DNA from 3 places in the Luteimonas yindakuii genome. Region 3 is predicted to be linked to each of the others. Evidence: predicted binding sites of a transcription regulator. Region 3 holds the regulator's gene; each other region holds the start of a gene.

Evidence for each region. The regulator FliA, encoded in region 3, starts transcription of late flagellar genes. The targets are predictions, from matches to a motif close to TAAAGTTTNNCNNNCNNNGGCCGATAA.
Region 1: a site for FliA is predicted at 2,550-2,576, ahead of E5843_RS08260 (methyl-accepting chemotaxis protein). Genes of this name have one in related genera too.
Region 2: a site for FliA is predicted at 7,129-7,155, ahead of E5843_RS04490 (cyclic di-GMP phosphodiesterase). Genes of this name have one in related genera too.

The regions. Positions count from the first base shown of each region.
Region 1 covers NZ_CP039383.2:1,797,243-1,807,630, reverse strand. The annotation lists gene E5843_RS08265 (S8 family serine peptidase) at 1-2,380, shown strand, start outside; gene E5843_RS08260 (methyl-accepting chemotaxis protein) at 2,729-4,591, shown strand; gene E5843_RS08255 (DMT family transporter) at 4,610-5,521, opposite strand; gene murB (UDP-N-acetylmuramate dehydrogenase) at 5,638-6,693, opposite strand; gene E5843_RS08245 (quinone-dependent dihydroorotate dehydrogenase) at 6,701-7,756, opposite strand; gene E5843_RS08240 (DUF4190 domain-containing protein) at 7,839-8,120, opposite strand; gene amaB (L-piperidine-6-carboxylate dehydrogenase) at 8,205-9,740, opposite strand; tRNA gene E5843_RS08230 (tRNA-Arg) at 9,823-9,899, opposite strand; gene E5843_RS08225 (AI-2E family transporter) at 10,022-10,388, shown strand, end outside.
Region 2 covers NZ_CP039383.2:984,069-994,456, forward strand. The annotation lists gene E5843_RS04465 ((2,3-dihydroxybenzoyl)adenylate synthase) at 1-1,027, shown strand, start outside; gene E5843_RS04470 (isochorismatase family protein) at 1,128-1,763, shown strand; gene E5843_RS04475 (phosphopantetheine-binding protein) at 1,760-2,017, shown strand; gene E5843_RS04480 (non-ribosomal peptide synthetase) at 2,162-6,205, shown strand; gene E5843_RS04485 (2,3-dihydro-2,3-dihydroxybenzoate dehydrogenase) at 6,245-7,000, shown strand; gene E5843_RS04490 (cyclic di-GMP phosphodiesterase) at 7,234-8,475, shown strand; gene E5843_RS04495 (putative bifunctional diguanylate cyclase/phosphodiesterase) at 8,501-9,751, shown strand; gene E5843_RS04500 (DUF885 domain-containing protein) at 9,848-10,388, opposite strand, start outside.
Region 3 covers NZ_CP039383.2:1,544,088-1,554,475, forward strand. The annotation lists gene E5843_RS07060 (ParA family protein) at 1-221, opposite strand, end outside; gene motD (flagellar motor protein MotD) at 221-1,165, opposite strand; gene E5843_RS07070 (flagellar motor protein) at 1,169-1,909, opposite strand; gene E5843_RS07075 (chemotaxis protein CheA) at 2,054-3,886, opposite strand; gene E5843_RS07080 (protein phosphatase CheZ) at 3,891-4,499, opposite strand; gene cheY (chemotaxis response regulator CheY) at 4,496-4,888, opposite strand; gene E5843_RS07090 (RNA polymerase sigma factor FliA) at 4,917-5,669, opposite strand; gene E5843_RS07095 (P-loop NTPase) at 5,666-6,535, opposite strand; gene flhF (flagellar biosynthesis GTPase FlhF) at 6,522-8,018, opposite strand; gene flhA (flagellar biosynthesis protein FlhA) at 8,056-10,140, opposite strand; gene flhB (flagellar biosynthesis protein FlhB) at 10,137-10,388, opposite strand, start outside.

The DNA.
Region 1 (10,388 bases), 250 kb from region 3:
CTCCGGCGTTGCGCCGCGTTCCAATATCGTCGCGTTCGACATCTGCTACACCAACACCGCCACCAGCCAGGGCCTGTGCCCGAACGTCTCTGCGGTGGCCGCGATCGAACAGGCGGTCGCCGACGGCATCGTCGATGTCATCAACTATTCCATCGGTGGTGGCGCGCAGCCGTGGAGCGAGGCGGTGTCTCTGGCCTTCCTCGGTGCCACCGACGCCGGCATCTACGTCGCCGCCTCGGCCGGCAACAGTGGGCCCGGGCCGAACACGATGGGCCACCTGGAACCGTGGGTCGCTTCCACCGCCGCCGCCCAGCACGGCCGCGGCGCGTTCGCGGTGACCCTGCAGGTCACCGGCCCGCAGCCGGTGCCGGAACCGTTGACCCCGGTGCTGCTCAACGAAGGCAGCAACGGCATTCCGCACACCTCGGCGATCCCGGGCACCACGCCGCTGCGGGTGAGCCCGACCTTCGACACCGATGCCGACGCCTGCACCGCAGCGCCGGCGGGGTCCTACCAGGGTGCGATCGTGCTGGTGCGCCGTGGTGGCTGCTCGTTCACCGAGAAGACCAACGCGGTCGCCGCCGGCGGCGCCATCGCCGTGGTCATCGCCAACAACGCGGCAGGCGATCTGATCCCGTCGGTTCCCGGCACCACCATCCGCGCGTTCGGCGTCAACCAGGCCGACGGCATCGCCCTGCGTGATTTCGCACGGGCGCATGCCGACGCCACTGCCGCGATCGCGTTCCCGCCGGTGCCGCTGCCCAACACCGCCGATGCGCTGGCCGCCTTCAGTTCGCGTGGGCCGGCCGGTCGCTTCGACCTGCTCAAGCCCGACGTCACCGCACCCGGCGTGAGCATCCTCGCGAGCATGGCGGGAACCACGATCACGGGTTTCGAGAACCTGGTCGGCCTGATGAACGGCACTTCGATGGCTTCGCCCCACCATGCCGGCGCCGCCGGGCTGGTGCGCCAGGCGCGACCCGGCTGGAGCGCGCCGGAGATCAAGTCGGCGCTGGCGATGACCGCCGAACCGCGCGTCTACCTCGAGGACGAGGTCACGCCGGCCACGCCGTTCGGCAAGGGCAGCGGCCGTATCCGCGTGGACCGGGCGATCAATGCCGGGCTGGTGATGCACGAGACCGCGGCCAACTACCTCGCCGCCAATCCGGCCACCGGTGGCGACGTGTCCTCGCTCAACCAGCCGTCGATCGCCAGCGGGCAGTGCTTCCGCAACTGCAGTTTCCTGCGCACGCTGCGCAATCCGACCGCCTCGACGCAGACCTACCGCGTACGCCTCGACGGCGTGCCGGGCGGGGTGACGCCGGCCAGCCTGACCTTGGCGGCAGGCGCGACCCGCACGCTGCGGGTGCTGGTCAACAGCAGCACCCTGCCGGCAGACGGCAGCTGGCAGTTCGGCGAAGTGGTGATGGAGCCGGTCAACGCGACGGTCGGCGGACAGCCGCGGCCGACGCTGCGGCTGCCCGTGGCCATCGCGGTGCCGGCGCCGGTGATCGATCTTCCGGATGCCGTGGCGCTCAGCCTCGCGCGTGGTCGCAGTGGAATCGCGGTGGGGTCGGTCGCCAATGCCGGCGGTTCGACGCTGGAGTACTCGGTGGCCAACACCGGGACCGCGGCGTTGACCCTGGTCGATCGCCAGCGCGGCACCCTCACCACCGGCTACCGCGGCACCTGGCGCACCGATGCCGGCGCGCCCGCCGCACAGTTCGCCGCGGACGACTTCATCCTCGCCGGGGACACCCGCATCACGTCGCTGTGGGCGGAGGGCTTCATGGTCGGCGGCGCGGTGCTGCCGAACGTGGCGAGCGCACTGGGCTGGGCGATCTTCCCGGATGCCAACGGGCTGCCCGCCGGCAACCCGGCGACCTCGCCACAGGCAGCGGTCTGGCGCTACACCAGTGCGGCCAACGGGCCCGGCGTCGCGTTGTCGGGCGCCAACATCGCCCTCGACCTTGCCGCCGCCGGCCAGAACGTGGTGCTGCCGGCCGGCCGCTACTGGCTGGTGGTCTACGCACGCGCGCCGTTCGCCAGCAGCTGGGTCTGGTACGCCTCCCCGCAGGGAGACGGCAGCTTCGCCGCACTGGTGGTGGCACCCGATGGCGGCGGCGCGTGGTCGCCGGTCAGCGCCTTCCCCGGCCTGTCGATGCGGATCGGCGGCATGGTCGGCTGCGGCGCACCGTGGATGGGCGCGGCGGCACCGCCCAGTGGCAGCGTCGCGCCGGGGCGCAGCCAGACCCTGCGGATCAACGTCAGCACCGCCGGCCTCGCCCCGGGGCGCCATGTGGCGAACTACTGCGTCCAGAGCAATGACCCGGTGACGCCGAAGGCGGCGGCCCCGGTGGTGTTGACCGTGACGCCCTGACTTCGTCTGACCTGTTGCAGGACGCCCGGCCCACGCCGGGCGTCTTTTTTTGCGGGAACGACACGACCACCAGGACCGTCGCACATGCGGATTCACGCTACGGACGCGCCTGCATGCGTACGCTGATGGCCGTGCTCCGGAAGCTGTGAACGGCTTCGCGGATCGGCACTCAAGTAGGGGAGAAGTCGGCCGATAGCGGTGGTACGGCGGGGTACGCGCCGTCTCCGGGGCCTTGCCCGGGGCCCGTTATCCCACGTCATCGGATGTCCCCGGATGCTTGCAGTCCCTTTCCTGTCGCGATCGTCGCGACGGCACGCTCCTGCTGTTGCCGCCACCCTGTACGACGCCATGCAGCATACCCACGCGGTTGCCGAACTGGCCGGCGATGGCAGCGTGCTGCGGACCAGCACGGCCTATCGAGCACTGCTTGGTTGCGGCGACGACGACATGCGTGGTCGCCATCATCGCGAGCTCCTGGCCTCGCACGGCTTCGAGCAGGACGGGTACGACCCATGGCAGGCGCTGGTGGGCGGAGGCAATGCTTCCGGCCGGGTGCGTCGCATCGCGGCCGACGGTCGCGAACAGTGGCTCGAGTCCACCTTCATCGCGATGCCCGCCAATGCAGGCGTCGCGCCGCGGGTTGTCGAGCTGGTCCGCGACATCAGCGCAGGGAAGTCCGACGAGTTCGATCTGGCTGCGCAATACCAGGCGCTGGACCGTTCCATGGCCGTGATCGAGTTCGCGCTCGACGGCACGATCCTGCGCGCCAACGCCAATTTCCTGGCGACGATGGGCTACGCCGCCGACGAGGTCGTCGGCAGGCACCACTCGATGTTCGTCGACCGCCAGGACGCTGCCGGCGCGGACTACCGCGCGTTCTGGGACGCGCTCAACGCGGGCGAATTCCGCTCCGGCCAATTCCGGCGCCGCGCGCGCAACGGCCGTGATGTCTGGATCGAGGCCAGCTACAACCCGATCCTCGACGCCGCCGGCCGGCCCCGCAAGGTGGTCAAGTTCGCCACCGACGTGACCGCGCAGCGCAATCGGACCGCCGACCACGAGGGCCAGATCACCGCGTTGCACAAGGTGCAGGCGGTGATCGAGTTCGAACTCGACGGCACCATCCGCGGCGCCAACGCCAACTTCCTGCGCGCGGTCGGCTACAGCGAGGCGGACGTCGTCGGCCGCCATCACTCGATGTTCGTCGATCGTTCCGAAAGCGCCTCGGTGGCGTACCGCGTGTTCTGGGAGAAGCTCGGCCGTGGCGAGGCCGATGCCGGCCGCTACCGGCGCATCCGTCGCGACGGCGGCGACCTGTGGCTGCAGGCCAGCTACAACCCGGTCCTCGACGCGGCCGGCAGACCCTACCGGATCGTCAAGTACTGCACCGACATCACCGGCGAGGTCGAACAGGCGAGGGCACTCGAGGCGCTGCTCGAGCGCGTACAGGCGTTCTCGGAATCCATCCACGCCGGTGCGCGCGACATCGCATCCGGCAACGGTGCGCTGTCCGCGCGCACGGAGCAGCAGGCAGCCTCGCTGCGCGGCACGGCGGCGACCATGGAGCAGCTGGCGTCGGCGATCGCGGTAACCGCGTCGAACGCGGATGCGGCATTCGCGCTGACCGGCAGCGCCAACCAGGCCGCCGATGGCGGCGCGGTGGCGGTCGGGCGCGTCACCGAGGCCATGCGCGACATCGCCGCCAGTGGCCGCAAGGTCGGCGAGATCGTCGGCGTCATCGACACCATCGCGTTCCAGACCAACCTGCTGGCGCTCAATGCCGCGGTCGAGGCCGCGCATGCCGGCGAGCGCGGACGCGGGTTCGCGGTGGTGGCCAGCGAGGTCCGCGCATTGGCGCAGCGTTGCGCGGCATCGGCCAGGGAGATCGGCACCAACCTTGCGGCAGCCAACGCCGCGATCGAGGCGGGCGCGGGGCGCGTCCATCAGGCGGGCGATGCGATGCGCCAGATCTCCGACGCGGTGGCACGCACCAGCGCGATGATGGGCGACATCTCCGCGGCCACCCGCGCGCAGACGCTCGGCGTCGAACAGGTCAACGCGGCGCTGCGTGGGATGGAGGAAGGAACGCGCGAGAACGCGGGACTGGTCGAACGGACCGCCACCGCGTCGGCGCAGCTGGAACTGGTGGCCGCGGGCCTGCAGGGTGAGGTCGCCAACTTCGGTGCGCCGGCGCACGCGACCGCCGGATGACCGGGCGCCGGTGCCCGGCTACTCGCCCGGCTTGGCCGCCTCCACCGGGGCGGTCGTTGCCGAGCGTTGCGACAGGCGCGCTTCGCGATGCGCGATGTAGGCATTCGCGGCGAGGATGATCGCGGCGCCGGCGGCGGTCCAGCGGTCGACGGTCTGGTCGAACAGCACCCATCCGAACAGCGCGACCACCGGCAGCTGCATGAAGCTGATCGGCGTCAGTGCCGACACCTCGCCGATCTTCAGCGCACGCGTCCACAGCATGTGGCCACCGGTCCCCAGTACGCCGGCGGCGACCACCCACAGCCAGACGATGCCCTGCGGCCATTCCCAGACCGCCAGTGCGGGCAGGAACGACATCGGCACCCAGAACAGCGTGGTCCAGATCACGATGCGGTCGGCGGGTTCGGTGCGTGACAGTTGCTTGATCTGGATGGCGACGACACCGCTGAGCACCGCCGCCGCCACGGCCACCAGCATGCCCGGCGTGAACTCGCCGGTGCCTGGCCGCAGGATCACCAGCACGCCGATGAAGCCGAGTGCGACCGCGGTCCAGCGGCGTGCACGCACGGTTTCGCCGAGGAACAGCACCGCCGCGATGGTCACGAAGATCGGCGTCGAGTACGACAGCGACACCGCCTGCGCCAGCGGCAGGTTGCCGATGGCCCAGAAGCCGCAGAACATCGAACCCACGCCGATCAGGCAGCGCACCACGTAGCGCGGCAGCTGCTCGGTACGCAGGAAGGCGAGGCCGCGTCCGGGCCGCAGCAGCAGCGGTAGCGCGGCCATCAGGCCGAAGAAGTTGCGGAAGAACGCGATCTCGAACGTGTGCAGGCTTTCCGAGGCCAGGCGGATCGCGATGACCATCAGCGCGAACAGCATGGTGCTGCCGAGCATCAGGAGGGCGGCGCGCGCGGGCGTGGACAGCGGCATGGCGGGACGGCTCCTTCTGCTCGCGACTCAACCCGGACCGGTACGGGCCGTGGTCGCCGCGGATGATCGCCGATGGCGCGGCAGGAGGTGATGCGCGTGCGGGTCCGCCTGCCTGTTCACGCCGGCCAGGCCGCGCCGACGATGCGTGGTTCCGGCTCCAGCGCGACGCCGAAGCGCGCCCGCACCGAATCGCGGATGCGCACGGCGAGTTCGAGCAGCTGCAGTCCGCTGGCGTCGCCGTGGTTCACCAGCACCAGCGCATGGCCCGCCGATACGCCGGCATCGCCGTCGCGATGGCCCTTCCAGCCACAGGCCTCGATCAGCCATGCGGCCGACAGTTTGCGGCGGCCGGGGTCGCCGGCGGGATACAACGGCAGGTCGGGGTGGTCGGCCAGCAGCGCCTGTGCCTGCACGGTGGCGACCAGCGGGTTCTTGAAGAAGCTGCCGGCATTGCCGATGCGGGCAGGGTCGGGCAGCTTGCGCCGGCGCAGGCGGATCACTGCCTCGCCCACGTCGGCCGGCGAGGGCGTGGTGATGCCCATCGCGGCAAGTTCCTCGCCGAGTCCCGCATAGCCCAGGCGCGGCTGCGCGTGCCGTGACAGCGCGAACTCCACCGCGGTGACGATCTCGCGGTCCGGTGCGCGCTTGAAGCGGCTGTCGCGGTAGGCGAAGGCGCAGGCGTCGTGGTCGAGCCGTGCCAGTGCGCCGTCGTCGCGATTGAACGCCTCGACCACGACGATGCGCTCGCCCACCTCGACGCCGTAGGCGCCGATGTTCTGGATCGGCGCGGCGCCGACCGTGCCGGGGATCAGCGCGAGATTCTCCAGCCCGCCGAGCCCCTGCGCCAGCGACCACATCACCAGCGCGTGCCATTCGACGCCGGCTTCGGCGCGCACCCGCACATGCGTGGGATCGGTGTCGTCGACGATGTCGATCCGCTGCCCGCACAGGCGCAGCAGGGTGCGGTCGGGATCGCCGGCGAACAGCAGGTTGCTGCCGCCGCCGAGCACCATCGCCGGCGTCGCGGCGTCGCCGAGCAGGCCGGATGCAAGCAGCCTGGGCAGGGCGTCGGCATCGGCCACCTCGACCAGCCGCGGGGCGCAGGCGTCGATGCCGAAGGTGTTCAGGCTGCGCAGCGGCACGCGCTGCAGCACACGGTGGCCGTGGGTCATCGTGCTCTCAGGCCGGGGGCAGGTTGCCGATGCTCGGGGCTTCCTTGCGCCGGCGGATTGCCGCCGCGCATTCGTGCACGAGCGCAGGACCGCGATAGACGAGACCCGTATAGAGCTGCACCAGCGATGCCCCGGCCGCGACCTTCTTCACCGCGTCGGCGCCGGTCATGATCCCGCCGACGCCGACCAGGGGGATCGAATCCGGCAGCCGCGTGCGCAGCATGCGCAGTACCGCGGTGGCCTTGTTCATCAGCGGCTCGCCGGACAGGCCGCCGGTCTCGCGGGCCAGCGCATGCTGCTGCACCGCGATGCGCGACACCGTGGTGTTGGTGGCGATCACGCCGTCCACCTGCAGTTCGCGCAGCACGCGGGCGGCGGCGTCGATGTCGTCGTCGGACAGGTCGGGCGCCACCTTCACCAGCATCGGTACCCGGCGGCCATGCTGCGCGCCGAAGCGCTCCTGGGCCTCGCGCAGGGTGCCGACCAGGCGTCGCAACGACTGCTCCTCCTGCAGTTCGCGCAGGCCCGCGGTATTGGGCGAGGAGATGTTGACGGTGATGTAGTCGGCCAGCGGATACACCCGCTCCATGCAGTACAGGTAGTCGTCGACCGCGGACTCGTTCGGGGTGTCCTTGTTCTTGCCGATGTTGATGCCCAGCAGGCCGCCCTGGCGCTTCGCACGCGACACGTTGGCGACCAGCGCCTCGACGCCGCCGTTGTTGAAGCCCAGCCGGTTGATGACCGCGTTGTGCTCCGGCAGCCGGAACATGCGCGGCTGCGGGTTGCCCGCCTGCGGCTTCGGCGTGACGGTGCCGACTTCGACGAAGCCGAAGCCCAGCGTGAGCAGTGCGTCGATGTGTTCGCCGTTCTTGTCGAGGCCCGCGGCGAGGCCGACCGGATTCGGAAAGCGCAGCCCGAACGCCGGCGTCGGCAGCGGTTTCACCTTGCGTGCGACCAGGCCGGTGGTGCCGGTCCGGTACGCCATGTCCAGCGCCGCGAGCCCCAGCCCATGCGCGCGTTCCGCATCGAAGGAGAACAGCAGGCGGCGGCCAAGCGGATACATGCGGCTCAGCGCTCCTGGGGCCGCGTGCGGGCGCGCGCGGAGGTGTCGAGGGTCGGCAGTGCGCGGAAGGTGGTCGGCACGGTCATGCCCACGCGGAGAGCCACGCCAGGCCGCCGAACACCAGCAGCATCAGCGCCACCAGCACGATGCCCAGCACGATGCCGAGCCATCCCAGCACCAGGCCGGCAATCGCCAGTCCGTCGCCTTCCAGGGTCTGCGGTGTGCGGCGGATCTCCGCACGCGCGATATGGCCGGTGACCACGGCCACGATCGCGCCGAGGCCGGGCAGCAGCGTCCAGCCGAGGATCCCGAACACCAGGCTCAGAACGGCCAGCACACTGGTCTGGCGGGGCATTGCATCCATGTCCGGCTCCTGCGGCGTGGCGGCCCGGGGAGGGCCGCCGTGGCCGTATCGTACTTCGGCTTGCGGCGGCCACCCCGGGTGCGGTCAGAGGTCGAACTTGATCCCCTGTGCCAGCGGCAGGTTGTTGGAGTAATTGATGGTGTTGGTCTGCCGGCGCATGTAGGCCCTCCAGGCGTCGGAGCCCGACTCACGGCCACCACCGGTTTCCTTCTCGCCGCCGAAGGCGCCGCCGATCTCCGCACCCGAGGTGCCGATGTTGACGTTGGCGATGCCGCAGTCCGAGCCCCAGGCGGACAGGAACTGCTCGGCCGAACGCAGGTCGGTGGTGAAGATCGACGACGACAGGCCCTGCGGCACGTCGTTCTGCATCGCGATCGCCTCGTTGAGGTCGCTGTACTTCATCACGTAGAGGATCGGCGCGAAGGTTTCGGTCTGCACCACCTCGGCATCGTTGGCGAGGCCGGTGATGATCGTGGGCAGCACGAAGTTGCCCTTGCGATCGGTCAGCGCCTTGCCGCCGGTGGCGACGGTGCCGCCGGATGCCTTGGCCTTCTCGATCGCGTCCAGGTAGGCCTGCACCGCGTCGGCGCTGTTGAGCGGGCCCATCAGGTTGGCGGGGTCGGTCGGATCGCCGATCTTCTTCTCCACCTGGCCGTAGGCCGACACCAGCTTCTCCAGCACGTCGTCATGGATCGACTCGTGGATGAAGACGCGGCGGGTGGTGGTGCAGCGCTGGCCGGCAGTGCCGACCGCGCCGAACACGATCGCCGGGATCGCCAGCTTCAGGTCGGCGGAAGCCTCCACGATCATCGCGTTGTTGCCGCCGAGCTCGAGCAGCGAACGGCCCATGCGGCGCGCGACGCGTTCGCCGACCTGGCGGCCGACCTTCGTGGAACCGGTGAAGCTGATCATCGCCACGCGCCGGTCGTCGACCATGCGCTCGGCCAGCGCGTTGTCGGTGTCGTTGAACAGGAAGAACAGGTCGGGGAAGCCGCCTTCGCGCAGCGCCTCGTTGCAGATGCGCATCGACGCGACCGCCGACAGCGGGGTCTTGCCCGACGGCTTCCAGATCGAGATGTCACCGCAGACCGCGGCCACGAACGAGTTCCAGGCCCACACCGCGACCGGGAAGTTGAACGCCGAGATGATCCCGACGATGCCCAGCGGATGCCACTGCTCGTACATGCGGTGGCCGGGGCGCTCGGAATGCATGGTCAGGCCGTAGAGCTGGCGCGACAGGCCAACGGCGAACTCGCCGATGTCGATCATCTCCTGCACTTCGCCGTCGCCTTCCGGCTTGGACTTGCCCATCTCCAGCGCGACCAGCGAGCCGAGCGCGTCCTTGTGCGTGCGCAGTGCTTCTGCGCAGAGGCGGATCGCCTCGCCACGGCGCGGGGCCGGCGTCCTGCGCCAGACCTTGAAGGCCTCCTGCGCGCGCGCAACGATCGTTTCGTACTGCTCGGGCGTGGTCGCGCTCACCCGTGCCAGCACGTCCCCGGTGGTGGGGTTGGTCGGCGACAGGGTGCCGGCGCCATCGCCCGTGGCCCATTCGCCGCCGCCGAGGAAGGTGCCGGATTCGCTTTCGCCGAGGCCGAGCGCGCTGAGGACGGGATGGGTCATGGAGTACTCCTGGAACGGGACATGGGGACACACGGCGCCAGGCAAGGCTGACGCGACGGCAGGATGCCGATGCGGATGGTGCTGGTGCCCCCGGCGCGATTCGAACGCACGACCTTCCCCTTAGGAGGGGGACGCTCTATCCAGCTGAGCTACGGGGGCTGCGCGGCGATTTTCTCACGCCCGGCCCATTTGCCCAAGCCGCAGCGTCCACGGCGTTTGCACGCCGCCTGTGGCCAGTTGGTCGCAACGCTGCCTGCAACAGCGCTGGATGCCACTTGCTGATGACGACCGATCTGCTCGACTACACCCGCAAGGTGATCATCTTCGTGGCCATCGTCGGCCTCGCGTTCGTCATTGCCAGGCTGTCGCATGTGCTGGTGCTGGTGTTCGGCGGCGTCGTGCTCGCGGCGGTATTGCTGACGTTGACCGGCCTGCTGCGCCGGCTGCTGCCAGTGCCGCACGGTGCCGCGCTGGCGGTGGTGCTGGTGCTGCTGATCGGTGGCCTGTCGATGCTGCTGGCGCTGTTCGGTACCCAGGCGGCGGGCGAGCTGGCCACGCTGATCGAGACCATGCCGGCGGCGGCACAGTCCTTCCAGGACTGGGTCGACACCACCCGCCTGGGCCCGATCATCCACGAACAGATCGACG
Region 2 (10,388 bases), 560 kb from region 3:
CGACGACTACATCTACAGCTTCCGCGCCAGCAATGAACTCTGCGGGATCGGCCGCGACAGCGTGTACATGGTCGCGCTGCCGGCCGCGCACAATTTCCCGATGAGCTCACCGGGCTTCTTCGGCGCGCTGTACGCCGGCGCGCGCGTGGTGCTGAGTCCGGGGCCCGGGCCGGATGCGGCGTTCCCGCTGATCGCGCGCGAGCGGGTGACCTGCGTCGGCCTGGTGCCGCCACTGGCACTGTTGTGGGCCGATGCCGCGGCGAAGACCACGCACGACCTTTCCAGCCTGCAGGTGGTGCAGGTGGGTGGTGCCAAGCTGGTGCCGGAAGCGGCGCGTCGCGTGGTCGCGGGGCTCGGTTGCGCGTTGCAGCAGGTGTTCGGCATGGCCGAGGGGCTGGTCAACTACACCCGGCTCGACGACCCCGACGACATCGTGCTCGAGACCCAGGGCCGTCCCATCAGCCCGGACGACGAGGTGCTGGTGGTCGACGACCACGGCAACCCGGTGCCGGATGGCGAGGTCGGCCACCTGCTCACGCGCGGGCCGTACACCATCCGCGGCTACCACAACGACGAGGCCGCCAATGCGCGCGCGTTCACCGACGACGGCTACTACCGCACCGGCGACATGGTGCAACGGCTGCCGGGCGGTTACCTCGTCGTGCAGGGTCGCGCCACCGACCACATCAACCGCGCCGGCGAGAAGATCTCCGCCGAGGAGATCGAGGACCACCTGCTGGCGCACCCGCAGGTGTTCGATGCCGCGGTGGTGTCGATCCCCGATGCATTCCTCGGCGAGCGCAGCTGTGCCTTCGTGATCGCGCGCGGCGAGCAGCCGAAGCCGGCCGCGCTGAAGGCCTGGGTGCGCGGCCGCGGCCTGGCGGCGTTCAAGGTGCCGGACCAGGTCGTGTTCGTGGACGCATTCGACACCACCGCGGTCGGCAAGATCAGCCGCCGCGAACTGCGCGCGCAATTGCGCGAACGGTTCCTCGCCCACGTTGCGGCTCCGGCTGCGAAGACGACCTGAGTCCGGACGGCGCGGCAGGCTCCCACCCGGCGGAACAGTCGCCGCGCCACGCGCCGGACGGTCGGCGAACAAGGTCGCACCTAACCAGTACGAGACATCCATGGCACTCCCCACCATCCCCGCATATCCACTGCCCACCGCCGACGAGCTGCCAACACCGCGCGGCGCCTGGCGCCCCGAGACCGGCCGGATCGCGCTGCTGGTGCACGACATGCAGCGCTATTTCCTGTCGCGCTTCGATGCCGATGCCGCGCCGCTGGCGCCCGCCATCGCCAACCTGGCGCGCCTGGTCGAGCGCTGCCGTGCGCTGGGCATTCCGGTGTTCTACACCGCGCAACGCGGCAACCAGGACCGCCGCGACCGCGGCCTGCAGGCCGACCTGTGGGGTCCGGGCATGCAGGCGATCGACGAACACGAAGCGATCATCGACGCGCTGGCGCCCGCAGCCGGCGACCACGTGCTGGTCAAGCACCGCTACAGCGCCTTCCAGCGCAGCAACCTCGAACAGCTGATGCGCGTGCGCGGCCGCGACCAGTTGCTGATCACCGGCGTCTACGCCCACATCGGCCTGCTGTCGACCGCCACCGAGGCGTTCCAGCGCGACATCGAGACCTTTATCGCCGCCGATGCGGTGGCCGATTTCTCCCGCGCGGATCACGATATGGCATTGGCCTGGATCGCCCGCGCCTGTGGCGTGCCGCTGGCGACCGACCGCCTCCTGGAGATCCTGCAATGAACGCACCGCAGACCCTGACACTCGAGCGCATGCGTGCCGACGTCGCCGACCTGCTCGGTGAAGCGCCGGACGATATCGGCGACGACGACAACCTGGTGGACCTGGGCCTGGACTCGATGCGCGTGCTCGGCCTGGTGATGCGCTGGGGCGAGACCGGCATCGCGCTGGAGTTCCCGCATCTGGCCGAGCACGTCACCCTGGCCGGCTGGTGGTCGACCGTGCAGCAGTTGCAGAAGCACGCGGGGCAGGGCTGATGTCGGTGGAGACAGGCGTGCATCAAGCGGTCCGGATCGCCGGCGTCGCGGTGGGTGCGCGCCCGAGCACGATCGTTCCTGCGGGTGCGGGGCGCCTGTCGTCATGATGGTTCGTCGCCGCACCCGGCCCGGATCCGGCACGCCATGAGCGTCGTGCGCGAGTCCTGCGAAGCGGTGCCACACGTGGCCGCGGCCGACGGCAGCTGGCCACTGACCGAGGCGCAGGCCGGGCTCTGGTATGCACAGCGGCTGGCGCCGGAGAACCCGGCGTTCAACACCGCGCATGCGCTGTGGATCGACGGGGCGCTCGATGTCGCCGCGTTCGCTTGTGCCGCCGACCGCGCGGCGCAGGAAGCGACCGCGCTGCGGTTGCGCATGCGCGATGGCGAAGACGGTCCCCACCAGGTCGTGGACGACGCGCACCTGCCGCAGCTCGAGGTCGTCGACCTCTCGGCTGCAACTGATCCCGCTGCCGCCGCGCGTGACGCCATGCAGCACGACCGCGGCACCCCCGTGGACCCGACGCGCGACCGCCTCGCCGTGCAGCGCCTGTACCGGCTCGGCGTCGATCGCTTCGCCTGGTACTTCCGCGTGCACCACCTCGCCGCCGACGGTTACGGCATGGCGCTGTTCGCAGAGCGCGTTTGCGCGCTGTATGCGGTGGGTGGCGATGCGGCCGCAGGCGCGCCACTTGCATCGTTGTCGCGTGTGTTCGGGGAAGACGCCGCCTACCGCCGTTCCGAACGTCGCCAGCAGGATGCCGGGTACTGGCGCGACACGATGGCCGGGATGCCGGCCGCGGCCGGCTTGGGCGGTGGCTTCGCCGCGGCCGCGCCTGACTGCCATCGCCATGTCGTCGCGATCGACGAAGCGTTGCGGACGGCACTGCTGGCCACCGCGCAGCGCATCGGCCAGCCGTGGCCGGACGTGCTGACCGCGTTCGCCGCCGAATACTGCCGGCGCATGTCCGGCCAGGAGGAAGCCGTGGTCGGCGTGCCGTTCATGGGCCGACTCGGCAGCGCATCCGCGCGGGTGCCGGCGATGGTCATGAACGTGTTGCCGCTGCGGGTGCCGGCGATGCCGGAGACGAACGTCGAAGGCTTCGTGCAGGCGATCGCGCGTGCGCTGGTGCGCGGCCGCCGGCACGGGCGCTACCGCGGCGAACAGTTGCGGCGCGACCTCGGCCTGCTCGGTGGCCAGCGCCGCCTGCACGGGCCGCTGGTCAACGTGCAGCCGTTCTATCGCCCGCCGCGGCTCGCGGATATGCGGGTCTCGCTGGAAGTGCTCGGCACCGGTCCTATCGACGACGTCACCATCGGCTTCCGCGGCGACGCGACCCATGCGCTCGATCTCGAGATCGAGGCCAACCCGACGCTGTACGACGCGGTCGAGGTCGCCGCGCATGCCGCGCGCCTGCAGGCCTTTCTCGCAGCCGCCTGCAACGCATCGCAGATGGACGACGTGCCGCTGGCCAGCCCCGAGGAAGCGCGACGTTACCTGTTCGAGGTCAACGCCACCACGCAGGAGGTGCCCGACACCACCCTGGCCGCGCTGATCGAACGCAGCATGCAGGCGACGCCGGATGCGGTCGCGGTGGAGTTCGAAGGCGCTTCGCTGACCTACCGCGAACTCGAACGCCGCACGCGTGCACTCGCGCTGCTGTTGCGGGCGCAGGGCGCGACCGTCGATACGGTGGTCGCGGTGGCGCTACCGCGTTCGCTCGAATTGATCGTCGCCCTGGTCGCCACGCTGCGCGCCGGCGCCGCCTACCTGCCGCTGGACCTCGCCCATCCGGATGCACGCCTGCAGCGCATCCTGCAGTCGGCGACGCCGGTGTGCGTGCTGGCGGGGCAGGGCGATGCAGCGCGTTTCGGCGATAGCGCACCGGTACTGGGGCCGGATGCCTGGGACACCCGCACCGACACCACGCTCGAAGGCGTGCCGGGTCCGGACGACGCCGCCTACGTGATCTACACCTCCGGCTCCACCGGCGAGCCGAAGGGCGTGGTGGTCGAACACCGCGCGATCGTCAACCGCCTGGAGTGGATGCGCGCGCATTACGGCATCGACGCCTCAGACCGCATCCTGCAGAAGACCCCGGCCACGTTCGACGTGTCGGTGTGGGAATTCTTCCTGCCGCTGCTGGCCGGCGCGCGGCTGGTGGTGGCCGCGCCCGACGCGCATCGCGATCCGGTCGCGCTGGCGCGCCTGGTCCGCGCTCGCGGCGTGACCACGCTGCACTTCGTGCCGTCGATGCTGGAGGCCTTCCTCGCCGCACCGGAGGCGCGCGGGCTCGTCGTGCGCCGGGTGTTCTGCAGCGGCGAGGAACTCGGCGCCGACCTGCGCGACCGCTTCCACGCCACCGTGCGGGCCGAACTGCACAACCTCTACGGCCCCACCGAGGCGGCGGTGGATGTCAGTTACTGGCCGGCGTCGGCGGACGACACCTCGCGCCCGGTGCCGATCGGCTTCCCGGTGTGGAACACGCGGCTGTACGTGCTCGATGCGCGCATGCGGCCGTTGCCGGCGGGCGTGGTCGGCGACCTCTACCTCGGCGGCGTGCAGCTCGCGCGTGGCTACCTCGGCCGCGACGACCTCACCGCCGAGCGCTTCATCGACGATCCGCACGTGCCCGGCGCGCGCCTCTACCGCACCGGCGATCTGGCCCGCTGGCGGCGCGACGGCGCGGTCGAGTTCCTCGGCCGCAGCGACCACCAGGTCAAGCTGCGCGGCCTGCGCATCGAACTGGGCGAGATCGAAACCGCCATCCTCGCCAGTGGCGCGGTGCGCCGTGCCGGCGTGATCGTGCGCGAGGACCGCCCCGGCGATCGCCGCCTGGTCGCCTACCTGCAACCGGAAGGCGAACTTGACCTCGCCGCGCTGCGCACTACCGTGGCCGCGCGCGTGCCGGACTACATGGTGCCGGCGGCGTTCGTAGCGCTGGACGACTGGCCGGTGACCGCCAACGGCAAGCTCGACCGCGGCGCGCTGCCGGCGCCGGTCTACGACGGAGCGGAGGGCGAGGCGCCGCGTACGCCCACCGAACAGGTGCTGGCGGCGTTGTTCGCGCAGGCGCTGGGCCTCGAGGCAGGTGCGGTCTCCGCCGACGCCGACTTCTTCGCGCTGGGCGGCGATTCGCTGTCGGCGGTGCACCTGCTGATGGCGATCCAGCGCCGCTTCGGCCGCGACCCCGGGCTCGGCGCGCTGTTCGCGACCCCCACCGTGGCCGCGCTGGCCGCGCGCATCGACGCCGACGACGACACGCCGGACCACGGCCTGGCGCCGCTGGTGCGCCTGCGCCGTGGCGATCCCGGACGTGCGCCACTGTTCGTGGTGCATCCGGCCGGCGGCATCAGCTGGTGCTACCGCGAACTCGCGCGTGCGCTGTCGCCCGCGCGCGACGTGCATGGCCTGCAGTCGCCGGCGCTGGACCTCGCGCAGCCGCTGCCGGCCAGCATCGATGCGCTGGCGGCGGAGTACGTCGAACGCGTGGCCGTGTTGCAGCCCGAAGGACCGGTGCACCTGCTCGGCTGGTCGGTCGGCGGCATCCTTGCCCATGCGATGGCGGTGCGGCTGCGCGTGCTCGGACGCGAGGTCGGCGTGCTGGCGCTGCTCGATGCCTATCCGGCGGAGTGCTGGCGCGCCGAGCCGGAGCCCGATCCCGTCGCCGCCCTGCGCGCCTTGCTGGCCATCGCGGGCTACGACCCCGACGGGCATCCGGAGCTCACCACGCGCGAGGCGATCGTCGACTTCCTGCGCCGCGGCGACAGCGCACTCGGCAACCTGCCCGGCGGGGTGCTAGACGGCGTGGTGCGCACGGTCACCGACACCAACCGGCTGGTGCGCCAGCACCACCACGCGCGCTACGACGGCACCCTGCTGCACGTGCGCGCCGGCAACGACCACGTCGACCGTCCGCAGCTGCAGTCCGCGCTGTGGGCGGCGCACGCCGCCCGGGTCGACGCGGTGGAGCTGCCCTTCCTGCACGCCGAACTCACCGGCCGCGACGCCACCCCACGCATCGCACGATTGCTTGATGCCCGGCTGCATGCGTTCGACGCCGACCACGCGCCCGATCGCGTCCCTTGCGGTGCCTCACCGCCGCACGGGCCGCGCTCCGGAACCGCGCTCCCGCATGAACCCGACTCCGGAACCCCTCTCCCGTCCACGGGAGAGGGCCAGGGGTGAGGGCGCTCTTTTCCCGCCGACACCAGCTCAGGACCCGCCATGCACCTCACCGGCTTTGAAGGCAGGATCGCCCTGGTCACCGGCGCCGCCGGCGGCATCGGCGCCGCGGTCGTTACCCTGTTGCGCGCCAGCGGCGCGATTGTCGTCGCCACCGATCTCGAAGCGCCGGCGGCGGAGGCGAACGTGCACGCCTTCGCCCTCGACGTCACCGACTCCGCCGCGGTCGACGCACTCGTGGCCCGGGTGGAGGCGGAGATCGGCCCGATCGACCTCGCCGCCCATGTCGCCGGCGTGCTGTCCACGACCAGCGTCGCGGAAACCTCCGACGCGGAATGGCGCCGCACCTTCGCCGTCAACACCGACGGCGTCTTCCATGTCGGCCGTGCACTGGCGCGGGTGATGGCGCCGCGCCGGCGCGGTGCGCTGGTGGTGGTGGGTTCCAACGCCGCCGGCATCCCGCGCCAGGCGATGGCCGCCTATGCCGCGTCCAAGGCCGCCGCCACGATGTTCGTGCGCTGCCTCGGCCTCGAGCTCGCCCCGCACGGCGTGCGCTGCAACGTCGTCGCCCCCGGGTCCACCCGGACCTCGATGCAGACCGGCATGTGGGCCGACGCCGACGGCGAGGCCCGGGTCATCGCCGGCACCATGGAGAACTTCAAGAGCGGGATCCCGCTGGGCAAGATCGCCGAACCTGCCGACATCGCCCACGCGGTGATGTTCCTGCTGTCGGAGCAGGCCGGCCATATCGCCATGGGCGATCTGTATGTCGACGGCGGTGCCACCCTGCGCGCCTGACGCGACAAGGTCCTGGCGCCGCCGGAGGGGTGAAGGGCACCGCGGGCGGTTCGCGTAAGCTCCGGAAGGGCCGCCAGGGGGCGCCGGGAGCGGCGCGGCCCTTCTCGCGTGAGGGTCGGGGAAACCCCTAAAGGACCGCCGCCCGCGGTCGATAGCGTGGGGACAGCGTGCGGATGGCGGATGGCTGTCGGGCGCCTCTCGCGCCCCATGCAGGCGCAACGGAGACAAAGGGAATGTTCTTGAAGGTCGAGGAGCGCAAGGTCGCCGTCGCGGAGCTCGTCGAGGGCATGTATGTCTGCCGGCTCGACCGCGACTGGGAGGGCACGCCCTTTCCGCTGCAGGGGGTGATGATCGCCAGCCAGGCCGACATCGACCTGCTGGCCTCGCTGTGCGAGTGGGTGTATGTCGACACGCTGCTCGGGCTGGCGCCGCGGGAGCCGGCGGTGGCGGCTGCGCCGGTACGCGACGTCGGCCCGGTCTTCGAAAACAGCGAAATCGAGGCACTGCAGCACAGCCAGGCCTATCCGCAGCTGGCTGCGTTCGACACCGAACTGCCGCAGGCACGCGAGGCGCAGGCCGAGGTGGTGCGACTGGCGACGCGCATCCTCGACGAGGTGCGCGCCGGCCGGCCGATCGCCGCGGGCGAGGTGCGCGAGGCGGTGGAGCCGATGGTGCGCAGCATGGTGCGCAACGCCGATGCCTTCCTGTGGGTGGACCGCCTGCGCGAACGCGGCGACTACGCCTACGACCACGCCTTGGGCTGCAGCGCGCTGGCTGCCGCGCTGGGACGTCATCTCGGCCTGCCGGAGCCGCTGCTGGTGGACCTGGCGAGCGGCGCATTGCTGCTCGACATCGGCAAGCTGCGGGTGCCGCCGGAGCTGCTTGCTCGACCCGGGCCGCTGGCTCCGGACGAGATGCACCAGGTGCAGGCCCACGTCCAGCACGCGCTCGATCTGCTGGACCATGGCGCCGCGGTGCCGGCGCATGTGTGCGACATGATCGCCACCCATCACGAACGCGTGGACGGCAGCGGCTATCCGGCAGCGCTGGACGGCGACCGGATCCCGCTGCTCGGGCGCATCGCGGCGGTGATCGACTCCTACCATGCGATGACCAGCCCGCGCCCGTACCGCCCCGCAATGGCCCAGCACGTCGCGCTGCAGCAGCTCTACCGTGGCCGCGGGACGGCATATGCGGGCGAGCTGGTGGAGCAGTTCATGCAGTGCATGAGCGTGTATCCGGTGGGCTCGCTGGTCGAGCTCAACACCGGCGAAGTGGCGATCGTGATGGCACAGAACGCCGCACGCCGGCTGATGCCGCGGGTGATGGTGCTGACCACGCCGGACCGCGAAGTGCTGGAGCACTTCGGCACCCTCGACCTGATGATGCAGGGCGACCGCGATGCGGCGATCCGCATCGCCGGTGCGCTGTCGCCGGAGGAATGCGGCCTCGACCCGGTCGAGCTGTTCCTGTGAGCGCCTGGTTGCGTGCGGCCCGGGGATGCTGAACCGTCCCGCCACCCTGCACACGGTGTCGCAGGCGATCGACGCCCACCGCGCGGCCGGCGAGGAGCTCGCCGTGCTGGTGGTGCGCGGCCAGCGCACGCGCGAGACCGAACTGTCGCTGGGCTATGCGGTCGCCGAGGCGCTGGGGGCGGCAATGGAGGCGAAACTGGTCGCCACCCTGCGCGCCCAGGACACGGTGTTGAGGATCGCGGAGCACGGCTTCGTCGTCCTGCTGCCCGGGTTGCGCGGGCAGCAGCACGCGTCGCTGGCAGCGGCCAAGCTCGTGCGCGCACTCGGCCAGCCGGTGATGCTGGATGGCTGGCAGCTGCATCCCTCGGTGACGGTGGGGCTGGCGCTGTGCCCGTCGGATGGAATCGATCCCGAGCAGCTGTGCCTGCGAGCCGACCAGGCCTGCGACGAGGCCTGCTCCGAGGCCGACGGCTTCGCCTTCTGGCGCAGGCCCGTGCACGCCGACAGCTTCACCCACGACGAGCTGCGCGATGCCCTGGCGCTCAACCAGCTCGAGCTCTACCTGCAGCCGGTGCTCGACCTGCGAACCGGCCTGACCTCGGGCTATGAAGCGCTCGCGCGCTGGACCCATCCGCGCATCGGCGCCGTGCCACCGCCGGCATTCGTCGGCGAGGCCGAGCGCACGGGCCTGATCGGCGAGCTCACGCGCTGGAGCCTCACCGTGGCATTGCGGCACCTCGCGCAGCTGCGTCGCGACGGCGATGACGTGCACATCAACGTGAACCTGTCGGTCGTGGCCCTGCAGCTGCCGGGGTTCGCGTTGCAGGTCATGGACCTGCTCCGGGTCTGGCAGGTGCCGCCGCATGCGCTGGCGCTGGAGGTGACCGAGAGCGCGTTGATGCGCGACGTGGTCCGCGCACAGGGCGTGCTGGCCGAGCTGCACGACGAGGGCGTGCGCATCTCCATCGACGATTTCGGCACCGGCTATTCGTCGATGGCCTACCTGCAGCGACTGCCCACCGACGAGCTGAAGATCGACCGCAGTTTCGTGGTCGACGTCGCAAGCAACGACCGCGCGCGCCATCTGGTCCGCTCGATGATCGACCTCGGCCACCACCTCGGCCTGGAGGTGGTGGCCGAAGGCGTCGAGGACTCCGCCACGCTTTCCCTGCTGCGCGAGCTCGGCTGCGATTGCGCGCAGGGCTTCGTGATCGGGCGCCCTGCACCGGCCGCGGATATCGTGGCCGGTCCGCGTCCTGATCAACTCACGCTGTAGCCTGGGCACCGGTAGCGGCACCGGCAGTGCCGCCGCATCGCCTTCGGGACGACGACCGGGTCGTCCTCGCCGCTACACCGGACGGGTGCCGATTCCCTAGCCGATCGGCTCGTCCAGGATCAGCTGGCGCACGAAGCGCACCGGCGGCGCGCCCTTCGACAGCACCTCGTCGTGGTAGGCCTTGAGGTCGAAGGCGTCGCCGCGCTTTGCTTCCACCGCGCGGCGCATGTCGAAGTGTTCCTGCGCGCCGACGAAATAGGTCGGCAGCTGCGCCGAGCTCACCTGGGCGCGGATCCACTTGCCGGCGGCCTCGCTCTCCTGCTGGAAGGTGGTGCGCACCATCAACTCCATCGCCTGCTCGCGCTCCCAGCCGTCGACGTGCACGCCGATGTCGAGGATCGCGTTGGCCACCGAGCGCAGGTAGAACTTCAGCTGCACCAGCCGGAACAGCGGGTCGTGGTCGAGGTAGCCCGCCTGCGCCATCACTTCCTCGGTGTACACCGCCCAGCCTTCGGCGAACGGACCCGAGCGCAGCACCGCGCGCAGCGTGGACGGATGGCCCACCGAGTGCGCGCCCTCGAGGTAATGGCCCGGGACGCCCTCGTGGATCGACAGCAGGTGGATCATGCGGTCGTTG
Region 3 (10,388 bases):
ATCACCCCGGCGAGCGTGGCCGGCGGCGCACCGAACAGGTCGACCACGCCGGCGGGCTGCGGATCGCTGGGCACGCCGAAGGCGCGCGTCAGCGAAGCGTGCGGGTCGAGGTCGACCAGCAGCACGCTCAGGCCGCGCACCACCAGGCTGCGACCGAGTGCGAGCGTGGTCGTGGTCTTGCCGACGCCTCCTTTCTGGTTGGCGATCGCCCACACGCGCATCAGCTGTCTCCTCGCATCGTCGTGGCTGCACGTGGCCGTGCGCTGGCCACTGCGGCTTCGTTCGGAACGGTTGCCGGGGGATGGTCCACCGCACGTGCCCCTGCGGCATCGGGTGCGGCCAGCACCATCAGCACCACGCGGCGGTTGGCATTGCGGCCGGCGTCGGTGGCGTTGTCGGCCTTGGGGCGATGTTGGCCGTAGCCCACCATGACCAGGCGTTCGGGGGCCAGCTGCTCGCGCACGAACAGATGCACGACGCTGGCCGCACGCGCGGCCGACAGTTCCCAGTTCGACGGAAACTGCATCGTGCGGATCGGCCGGTCGTCGGTGTAGCCCTCGACGCGGATCGGATTGGGCGAGTCCCGCAGCAGCCCGGCCAGCTTCGTCATCAGCCCCTGTGCGGACGGATCCAGCGACGCCGATCCGGTCGGGAACAGGATGTCGCTGTTGATCTCGACTTCCAGCCACAGATCCGTGCGGTGGATGGTGATCATCCGCGCACGCACCAGTTCCGACAGTGCATCCTCGAGCTGCATGGCGATGCGTGCCAGCTGCTTGCGCGACGTCTCCAGCGCAGCGGCGTCCAGCCCTTCGCCGGTGCGGTCACTGCGCATCTTGGATTCGAGCATCGGCTGCAGCGGCGAATCGAGCACCGGCGACACCGCCTGCGGGCCGCGGCGGGCTCCGCTGGGAATCGGCGTGGGGCGGCCGAAGTCGGATTCGCGGCGGTCGCTCTCGCCGATCTGCACCGGGTCGATGGTGCGCGGCGTGCCGTTGAAGGCGTTCGCCAGCGATGCCGACATCACCCGGTACTTGCCTTCGTTGAGCGACGAGATCGCGTACATCACCACGAAGAAGGCCAGCAGCAGCGTCATCAGGTCGGCATAGGGGATCGCCCAGGCCTCGTGATTGGCATGCTCTTCATGGTGTTTGCGACGTGCCATGGCCTAGTGCAGGAACCCGGCCAGGCGCGCTTCGATGTTGCGCGGGTTCTCGCCCTGGGCGATCGCGATCAGCCCTTCGATCACCAGCTCGCGCTCGCCGCTGCGGCGGCCGATCACGCTCTTGAGCTTGGCGGCGCAGGGCAGGAACAGCAGGTTGGCCGAGGCGATGCCGTAGATGGTGGCGGTGAACGCGGCGGCGATGCCCTGGCCGAGCTTGCTCGGATCGGCGAGGTTCTGCATCACCGCCATCAGGCCGAGCACGGCGCCGACGATGCCCAGAGTCGGCGCATAGATGCCCATGCTCTCGTAGATCTTGGCGGCGGCGAGGTCGTGGTGTTCTTCGCCCTGCAGCTCGATGTCGAGCATGTGGCGGATGGCTTCGGGCTCCAGGCCGTCGACCAGCATCTGCAGGCCCTTGCGCAGGAACGGGTCGGTCTGCGATTCGACGTGGCTTTCCAGGCCCAGCAGGCCCTGGCGGCGGGCGACGTTGCTCCACTCCAGCAGCTGGGCGATCAGCGCGGCGCGGTCGGCCACCGGCGGCTTCAGCACCCAGCGCGAGATCTTCATCGCGCGGCTGAAGACCGGGCGCGGTGCGTGCAGCAGGATCGCGGCCACGGTGCCGACGATGACGATGACGAAGGCCGCGGGAGACCACAGCCCCGCCAGCCCCGCGCCCTTGAGGACGCTGCCGCCCAGCAGGGCGACCACGGCGAGCACGAGTCCGATGACGCTGAAGATATCCATGGTGGCGATATCGGCGAAGGGGCGCGCGACTTGAGTCGGGCGCGGTGACTGGTGATTCGTGATGGGTGGTTCGGAAGAGCTGAATCACCGGAACGGACGTCGCCCGCCCTTGCCACTCACGAATCACCAATTACCAATCACGAATCACGGACCTTTCAACGCATCCACGTCGAGGATCAGCGCCAGGCGACCGTCACCGATCAGGGTGGCGCCGGCGTAGCCGGGCAGGCCGCGCAGTGCGCGTGGCAGCGGCTTGATCACCACTTCCTCGCGGCCGCGGACCTCGTCCACGACCAGGCCGAAGCGGGTATCGCCGCGTTGCAGGACCACGATGGTCAGCAACGCCGTCTCCGGCGCCGGCTGCCGCAGCCAGTGGCGAAGATCGAGCAGTGGCAGCGTGTGCGAGCGACGGTCGAGTGCGGCACGGCCATCGAACCAGTTCACCGCATGGGTCGGGGCATGCAGCACTTCCTGCACGCGCGCCAGCGGCAAGGCATAGGCGTCGCCAGCGGCCTGCACCAGCAGGGTCGGCAGGATCGCCAGCGTCAGCGGTACCCGCAGCGAGAAGCGGCTGCCACGGCCGAGTTCCGAATGGATCTGGATCTGCCCGCTCAGCTCGCGGATGCGCGACTGCACCACGTCCATGCCCACGCCGCGGCCGGAGATGTCGCTGACCTCGCCGCGGGTGGAGAAGCCGGGCATGAATACCAGGTGCAGGCATTCCTCCGGACTCAGGCGCGCCGCGGATTCGGCATCGATCAGGCCCTTTTCCCGCGCCTTGCTGCGCAGGCGTTCCGGGTCGATGCCGGCACCGTCGTCCTGCACCTCGATGCCGACGTAATCGCCCTGCTGCTGGGCGATCAGCCGCACCCGGCCGGCGCGCGACTTGCCGGTGGCCTCGCGCAGGGCAGGGGCTTCGATGCCGTGGTCGATGGCATTGCGCACCAGGTGCACCAGCGGGTCGGCCAGCGCCTCGACGAGGTTGCGGTCGAGCTCGGTGTCGGCGCCGACCAGTTCGAGGTCCACTTCCTTGTCGAGCGCGCGGGCGACATCGCGGGCGAGCTTGGGAAAACGCGAGAACACCTTGCCGACCGGTTGCATGCGCGTATGCATGACCGCGCCCTGCAGGCGTGCGGTGGCGTTGTCGAGCGTGCTGACGGCGCGGTCGAGTTCCTCGTCGCGCAGCCGCGCACGCAGGGTCTTGAGGCGGTTGCGCGCCAGCACCAGTTCGCCGACGAGGTCGACGATCGCATCGAGGCGTCGCGTGTCCACGCGCACGGTGTGTTCGCGCTCGGCATTGGCCGATGCATTAGCCGGTTGCGGCGCGGCGGGCCTGGGCGGCACGGCGACGGGCGCCGGCGGCGGTCGCAGGGGTGCCGGCGTGGCCACGGCGGCAGGCACAGCCGCACCGGGAGGCGCCGAGCCATGCAGCTGGTCGAGCAGCGCCTCGAACTCGTCGTCGCTGATCGGTTCGCCACTGGCAACTGCACTGCCCGCGCCCGGTGCCGCATTGCCGTGCAACTGGTCGAGCAGCGCTTCGAATTCGTCGTCGCCGATCATCTCGCCGTTGGCGGCGGGGGCGAGCCCCGACGCCGTGGCGACCGGACCCAGCGAGAAACCATTGACCACCGCGGCCGGGGCGCGCGGGACGTCGCCGCCGTTCTCGATCGCGTCGACCATCGCCTGCAGCCAGTCCAGTGACTGTTGCGCCGCATCGAAATGGCGCGGCTCCAGCGTGGCGTGGCCACTGCGCGCGGCGCCCAGGGTCTCCTCGGCGGCGTGGCAGAGTTCCACCAGCGGGGTGACGCCGAGGAAGCCGGCGCCACCCTTCAGGGTATGGAACGCGCGGAACACCGCGTTCAACTGTTCGCGGTCGCCCGGCGTCTGCTCCAGCGCGACCAGCTGCCCGCCGAGGTCGTCGAGCAGCTCGCGTGCTTCGAGCACGAAGTCGGCGGCGATTTCCGGCGAGGCGTTCACCGCGTCAGAGGCCCAGGTTCGACAGCAGGTCGTCGGCGTCGCTCTGGCCGACGGTGCCGGCATCCAGCCCGCGCACGGCCGGGCCATGGCCGCGTTCGTCGCAGGCCGGCTCGTCCTTCGGCGGCAGGCCGAGCTCGCCGAAGCCCTCGTGCACGCCACGCACGATCGAGGCGACGCGGCGGATGATCTGCCCGCCCAGGTCCTGGTGGCTCTGCGCCAGCGCCATCTCGCGCAGGTTGTCGCGCAGCGCTTCCACGGTACCGGCCTGGGTCTCGTCCAGCGGGCCGTCCTTGAGGCGCGCGACCAGCGCGCGGCTGTCGTCGATCAGGTCGAGCGTGCGGTGCGTGGCCTCTTCGGTCATCGCCACCACATGGTCGAGGCGCGCGCAGGCATCGTCGAGGTTGCCGCCGGACGGCGCCGGGGGCAGGGCATCGAGCGCCTGTTCGAGTTCGCGCGCGAGGCGGCCGAGGCCGTTGACCAGCGTATGCGTGCGCGATGCGGCGATCGCATCCACGTGCTGGCGCCAGGCGTCCTCGTCGCCGCGTTCGAGCGCGTCGAGTGCGTCCTGCAGCAGGCGTGCAACCGGGATGTCGTCGACCACCGGCGTGTTCAAGCACCGCCCCCGAGGCGTTCGAAGACCTTGTTGAGCTTCTCCTCGAGGGTCTGCGCGGTGAACGGCTTGATGATGTAGCCGTTCACCCCGTTCTGTGCCGCCTCGATGATCTGCTCGCGTTTGGCTTCCGCGGTCACCATCAGCACCGGCAGGGCGCGCAGCGCGGCGTCGGCGCGGATCGCGCGCAGCAGTTCGATGCCGGTCATGCCGGGCATGTTCCAGTCGGTGATCACCAGCTCGACCGCGTCCTGGCGCAACACCGCCAGCGCGCTGTGGCCGTCCTCGGCCTCGACGGTGTTGTTGAAGCCGAGGTCGGTCAGCAGGTTCTTGATGATCCGGCGCATCGTCGAGAAATCGTCGACGATCAGGACGCGCATGTTCTTGTTCAAAAGTGGGGCTCCAGTAAAACCGTAGGCATCAGTCGTCGTCGCCGATGCCGGTGTCCGCGAGTTCGAACGCGGTCAGGCGCCCGCGCAGCCGCACCACCGCCTGGCCATGGATCTGGCACACGCGTGATTCGCTGACGCCGAGCACCGCGCCGATCTCCTTGAGGTTGAGTTCCTGCTGGTAGTACAGCGACAGCACCAGCTGCTCGCGTTCCGGCAGCAGGCCGATCGCGGCGGCGAGTTCGCGGCCGAACTCGCCGCGCACCAGCGCGTCCTGCGGGGTCGGGCCGCCGCGCCGCGCGGGCTCGACCTCGCCATGGTCCTCGACATGCGAATCCAGGCTCAGCACCTGGCCGCGCGCGGCGTCCTCCAGCAGGCGCATGTAGTCGGCCAGCGGCAGCCCGAGTTTGTCGGCGACTTCCTGTGCGGCCGCGGCGCGGCCACTGGCCTGCTCGATCGCGCGGATCGCTGCAGCGGCTTCGCGTGCGCGGCGGTGCACGGAACGCGGCACCCAGTCGCCGCGGCGGATCTCGTCGATCATCGAACCGCGGATGCGGATCGAGGCATAGGTCTCGAACGACGCGCCCTGTTCGGCGTCATAGCTGCGCGAGGCCTCGAGCAGGCCGATCATGCCGGCCTGGACGAGGTCGTCGATCTCCACGCTGGCCGGCAGCCGCGCCGCCAGGTGATGGGCGATACGGCGCACCAGTTCGGCGTGCTGGACGATGGGATCGGGCGCGTTGCTGCGCTGGATGTCCTGGTAGTGGCGGGCGGCCATGCTCATGCCGGCACTCCCTGGCGCAGCATCCGCTCGACGAAGAACTCGACATGGCCGCGCGGCGCGGTCGGCGCCTGCCAGCGGGCGGTGCGGCGGGCGATCTCGGTCAGCGCACGCGCCGACGGGCTCGCCGGATAGGCGCGCACCACGGCCTGCTGGCGCTGCACCGACATCCGCAGCCACTCGCACTGCGGCACCGCGCCGAGATAGTTCAGCGACACGTCACCGATGAAGCGCTCGCACACGCGCGACAGTTTCTCGTACAGGCCGCGGCCTTCCTGCGGGCTGCGCACCATGTTGGCGACCACCTGTACCTGGCCGACGCCACGCTCGCGCGCGAGCACCTTGATCAGCGCATAGGCGTCGGTGATCGAGGCCGGCTCGTCGCAGACCACGACCAGCGTGTCCTGCGCGGCCTGGCAGAAGGTGAGCACCGAATCGGTGATCCCGGCAGCGGTATCGACCACCAGCATGTCGAGGTCGCGCTGCAGATCGTTGAAGACGTTGACCAGGCCTGCGTGTTCGGCGGGACGGAGTTCGGCCATGTGCCGGCGGCCGGAGGCGGCGGGGACGATCATCACCCCCGACGGGCCTTCCAGGATCACCTCGTCGAGGCTGCAGCGCCCGGCGACGAGGTCGGCCAGCGTGTGGCGCGGCGAGAGCCCCAGCAGCACGTCGACATTGGCCAGGCCGAGGTCGGCATCCAGCAGCAGCGTGCGCTTGCCGAGCTCCGATAGCGCGATCGCCAGGTTCGCCGACACGTTGGTCTTGCCCACGCCGCCCTTGCCACCGGTGACGGCGAGGGTGCGCACGGGCTGGAGTGCGGGCGGGACGGCGACGGACATCGGCGGCAGGGTCTCAGGCGACAGCATGGGTGTGCTCCGGGGCGGAATGCTCGGATGCCATGGGCTTATCGGCATCGCGGCGGAGATCTTCAAGGCGAAGCACCAGATGGGCGGCATTGGCCCGGCTCAGGTCTTCCGGGATGCGCTGGCCGTCGGTGGTCCAGGTCAGCGGCAGCTGGTGGTCGACCACCACCGACAGCGCGCTGCCGAGGCGGCTGGTCTCGTCGAGCTTGGTCAGCACCACGCCCTGCGGGCGCGCGTGCTCGAAGCGGCGCACCACTTCGTCGAGGTCGGCGAAGTGGGTGTTGGCCGGCAACACCAGCAACGTGCGGACCTGGCGCGCGGCGCGCAGCCAGTTGAGCTGGCCGGCCAGTGCGCGGTCGCGCTGGCTCAGGCCCGCGGTGTCCACCAGCACCAGCCGGTAGTCCTGCAGTTTCTGCAGCAGCTGCAGCAGGCTGGCCTCGCTGTCGGCCTCGTGCACGGCGATGCCGAGCTGGCGGCCGTAGCTGTGCAGCTGTTCGCGGCCACCGATGCGCGCGGTGTCGGTGGTCACCAGCGCGACGTCGCGCGGCTGGTACTGGGCGGCGTACAGCGCGGCCAGCTTGGCGATCGTGGTGGTCTTGCCGGCGCCGGTGGGACCGACCAGGGCGATCACCCCGGCCTCGTGCAGCGGATCGACCGGGCAGATCGGCAGCTTGCGCGAGATCAGGCCCAGCATCAGCCCGCGGGCGCGGTGTTCAGGGGTGTCGGCGGGGATCTGCAGCACCACGTCGCGGGTGATGCCGGCATCGAAGCCGTAGTCCTCCAGCAGGTCCATCATCTGTGCGCGCACCGGCGAGCCGCGCAGGCGTTCGTCGGTGAGGCGGGCCATCTCGCGCTCGATCATGGTGCGCATCTGCGCCAGTTCGTCGCGCATGCGCGCCAGTTCGCCGTCGCTGGCGGGCGCCGGCGGCGTCGGGACTGCGGCGAGCACCGGCGCCGGCGGCTCGGGTGCAGGGGCTGGGCGGTCGTCGACCGGGGCCACCGGCGGACGCGTGCGCGCCAGCAGTTCGGCGAAGGCGGGGCCGTCGAATTCGTCGCCTGCGTCGCGGGCCCTGGCGGCTGACGTGGGTTCGGCGACCGCAGCTGCGGCCCGGCGCGGCGTGGCACGCGGTGTGGCCGGTGCCGCCATGGCGGCGACCGCTGGCGCTGGCGCCACCGGCGCGGGGGTGGAGGTGCCCGTGACCGGCGCGGTCGTCGTGGCGGGCGCGAGTTCACGCAACCAGCGTTCTGCCGGCGCGAGCGGCCGTTCCGGCGCGACCACCGCAGGTGCCGGTGCTTCGGCCGGCGGGCGCGGCTGCGCCTCGAGGGCGCGCTGCAGGCAGGCTTCGTCGTAGTTGCTGGCCGCCACGATCTCCACGCCCTCGTCGGTGCGGCGGTTGGAGAGGATCACGGCATCGGGACCATGGGCGTCGCGCACCATCTGCAGTGCGGTGCGCATGTCGGCGGCGACGAAGCGGCGGATGTTCATGACTGTTGCCCGTGGTTCGAAAGGGGTGACGCGTTGTTCAACTGATCGTGCCCACCAGCTTCAGGCGCCGGTCTTCGGGGACTTCCGTGTAGGCCAGCACCGACAACCCGGGCACGCTGTGGCGGACCAGGCGCGCCAGCGCGGCGCGCACCTGGCTGGGCACCAGCACCACGGCCGGTTCGTTCCTGGCCTCCTGCTGGCCCGCGCAATCGGCGAGGCTCTGCTGCAGGCGTTCGGCGAGGCCCGGTTCCAGTGCGGCACCGGCGCCCTGTGCGGAGTCCTGCAAGACGCGTTCCAGCGTCGGCGCCAGCGTGTACACCGGCAGTTCGGTGGCCGGCCCGGCGATCTCCTGGACGATGAAGCGGCCCAGCGCGGTGCGCACCGCGGCGGTGAGCTGGGTGGGGTCCTGGGTGTGCGCGGCGTGCTCGACCAGCGACTCGGCGATGCGCCGCAGCTGGCGCACCGGGATGCGCTCGATCAGCAGGTTCTGCAGCACGCGCACCACCACCGACAGCGGCAGCGACTTCGGGGTCAGGTCCTCGGCGAGTTTCGGCGTGCTGCGCGCAAGCGTCGCCAGCAATTGCTGCACTTCCTCGTGGCCCAGCAGTTCCGGTGCCTGCTCTCGCACCAGGTGCGAGAGGTGGGTGGCGACCACGGTGGCGGGATCGACCACGGTGTAGCCGGCGGCTTCGGCCTGGGCACGCTGCAGCGGCAGGATCCACAGCGCGTCGAGCCCGAACGCCGGGTCCTTGCCGGGGATGCCCTCGATCGGATGCAGGGTGCCGCCCGGGTCCAGTGCCAGCAGGCGGTCGGGGTGGATGTCGGCGGTCGCCACCGGCACGCCGTGCACCAGCAGGCGGTAGGCGGTGGGTGCGAGTTCGAGGTTGTCGCGGATATGCACCGGCGGGATCAGGAAGCCGATGTCCTGGGTGAGCTTGCGACGCACGGCCTTGATCCGCGCCATCAGTTCGCCGCCCTGGGCCTTGTCGACCAGCGGGATGAGCCGGTAGCCGACTTCCAGCCCGAGCGGATCGACCGGGCGCAGGTCGTCCCAGCCGAGTTCGGCGGTGGCGGCCTGTTCGGGCGAGGGCAGGGCGGGATCGGGATTGGCGGCGGCGATCGCGGCTTCCGCCTCGCGCTTGCGCATGTACCAGGCCCCGTAGCCCACCAGCGCGGCGAGGCTCAGGAAGGCCAGGTTCGGCATGCCCGGCACGAGGCCGACGACCAGCAGGATCGCGGCGGCGATAGTCAGCGCCTTGTGCTGGCCGAACACCTGGCCGGTGACGGCGCCGCCCATGTCCTGCGAGCGCGAGGCACGGGTCACCAGCAGCGCGACCGCGGACGACACCAGCAGGGCCGGGATCTGCGACACCAGGCCATCGCCGATCGACAGCAGGGTGTAGGTGGCGGCCGCTTCGCCGGCCGGCATGCCGTGCTGGAGCACGCCGATCGCCAGGCCGCCGATCACGGTGACGAACAGGATCAGGATGCCGGCGATGGCATCGCCGCGGATGAACTTGCTGGCGCCGTCCATCGCGCCGTAGAAGTCGGCTTCCTGGCGCACTTCCTCGCGACGCGCCTTGGCTTCCTCGCGGGTCAGCAGGCCGGCATTGAGGTCGGCGTCGATCGCCATCTGCTTGCCGGGCATGGCATCGAGGATGAAGCGCGCGGTCACTTCCGACACGCGCCCGGCGCCCTTGGTGATGACCATGAAGTTGATGATGGTGAGGATCGCGAAGGCGACGATGCCGACCGCGAAGTTGCCGCCCACCACGAACTCGCCGAACGATTCGATCACCTTGCCGGCCGCGTCGGGGCCGTTCTGGCCGTGCAGCAGGATCACGCGGGTGGAGGCCACGTTGAGCGCAAGGCGCAGCATCGTGGTGATCAGCAGCACGATCGGGAAGATGCTGAAGTCCAGCGGGCGCTGCACGTAGATCACCGCCAGCAGCACCACCAGCGAGATCGCGATGTTGAAGCTGAAGAGGATGTCGAGGATGGTCGGCGGCAGCGGCACCACCACCATCGCCAGCAGCGCCAGCACCACCAGCGGCGCGCCAAGGCCATTGCGCAGCATGTCGAAGATGCGCTTCGGGCCCGGCTGCATCAATGCGGCGCTCATCGCGGGGCTTCGCGTGCGCCGTCAGCCTCGTCGACGTCGATGTCGGCAAGCTGCGGCTGCGGCGTGCCGGCCCGCCAGTTGCGCAACTGGTAGACGTAGGAGAGCACCTGGGCAACGGCAGCGTAGAGTTTCACCGGGATTTCCTGGCCGATCTCCGCCTCCCGATACAAGACCCGTGCCAGTGGCGGCGCCGACACCAGCGCGACGCGGTGCTTCTCGCCGACTTCGCGGATGCGCAGGGCCAGTTC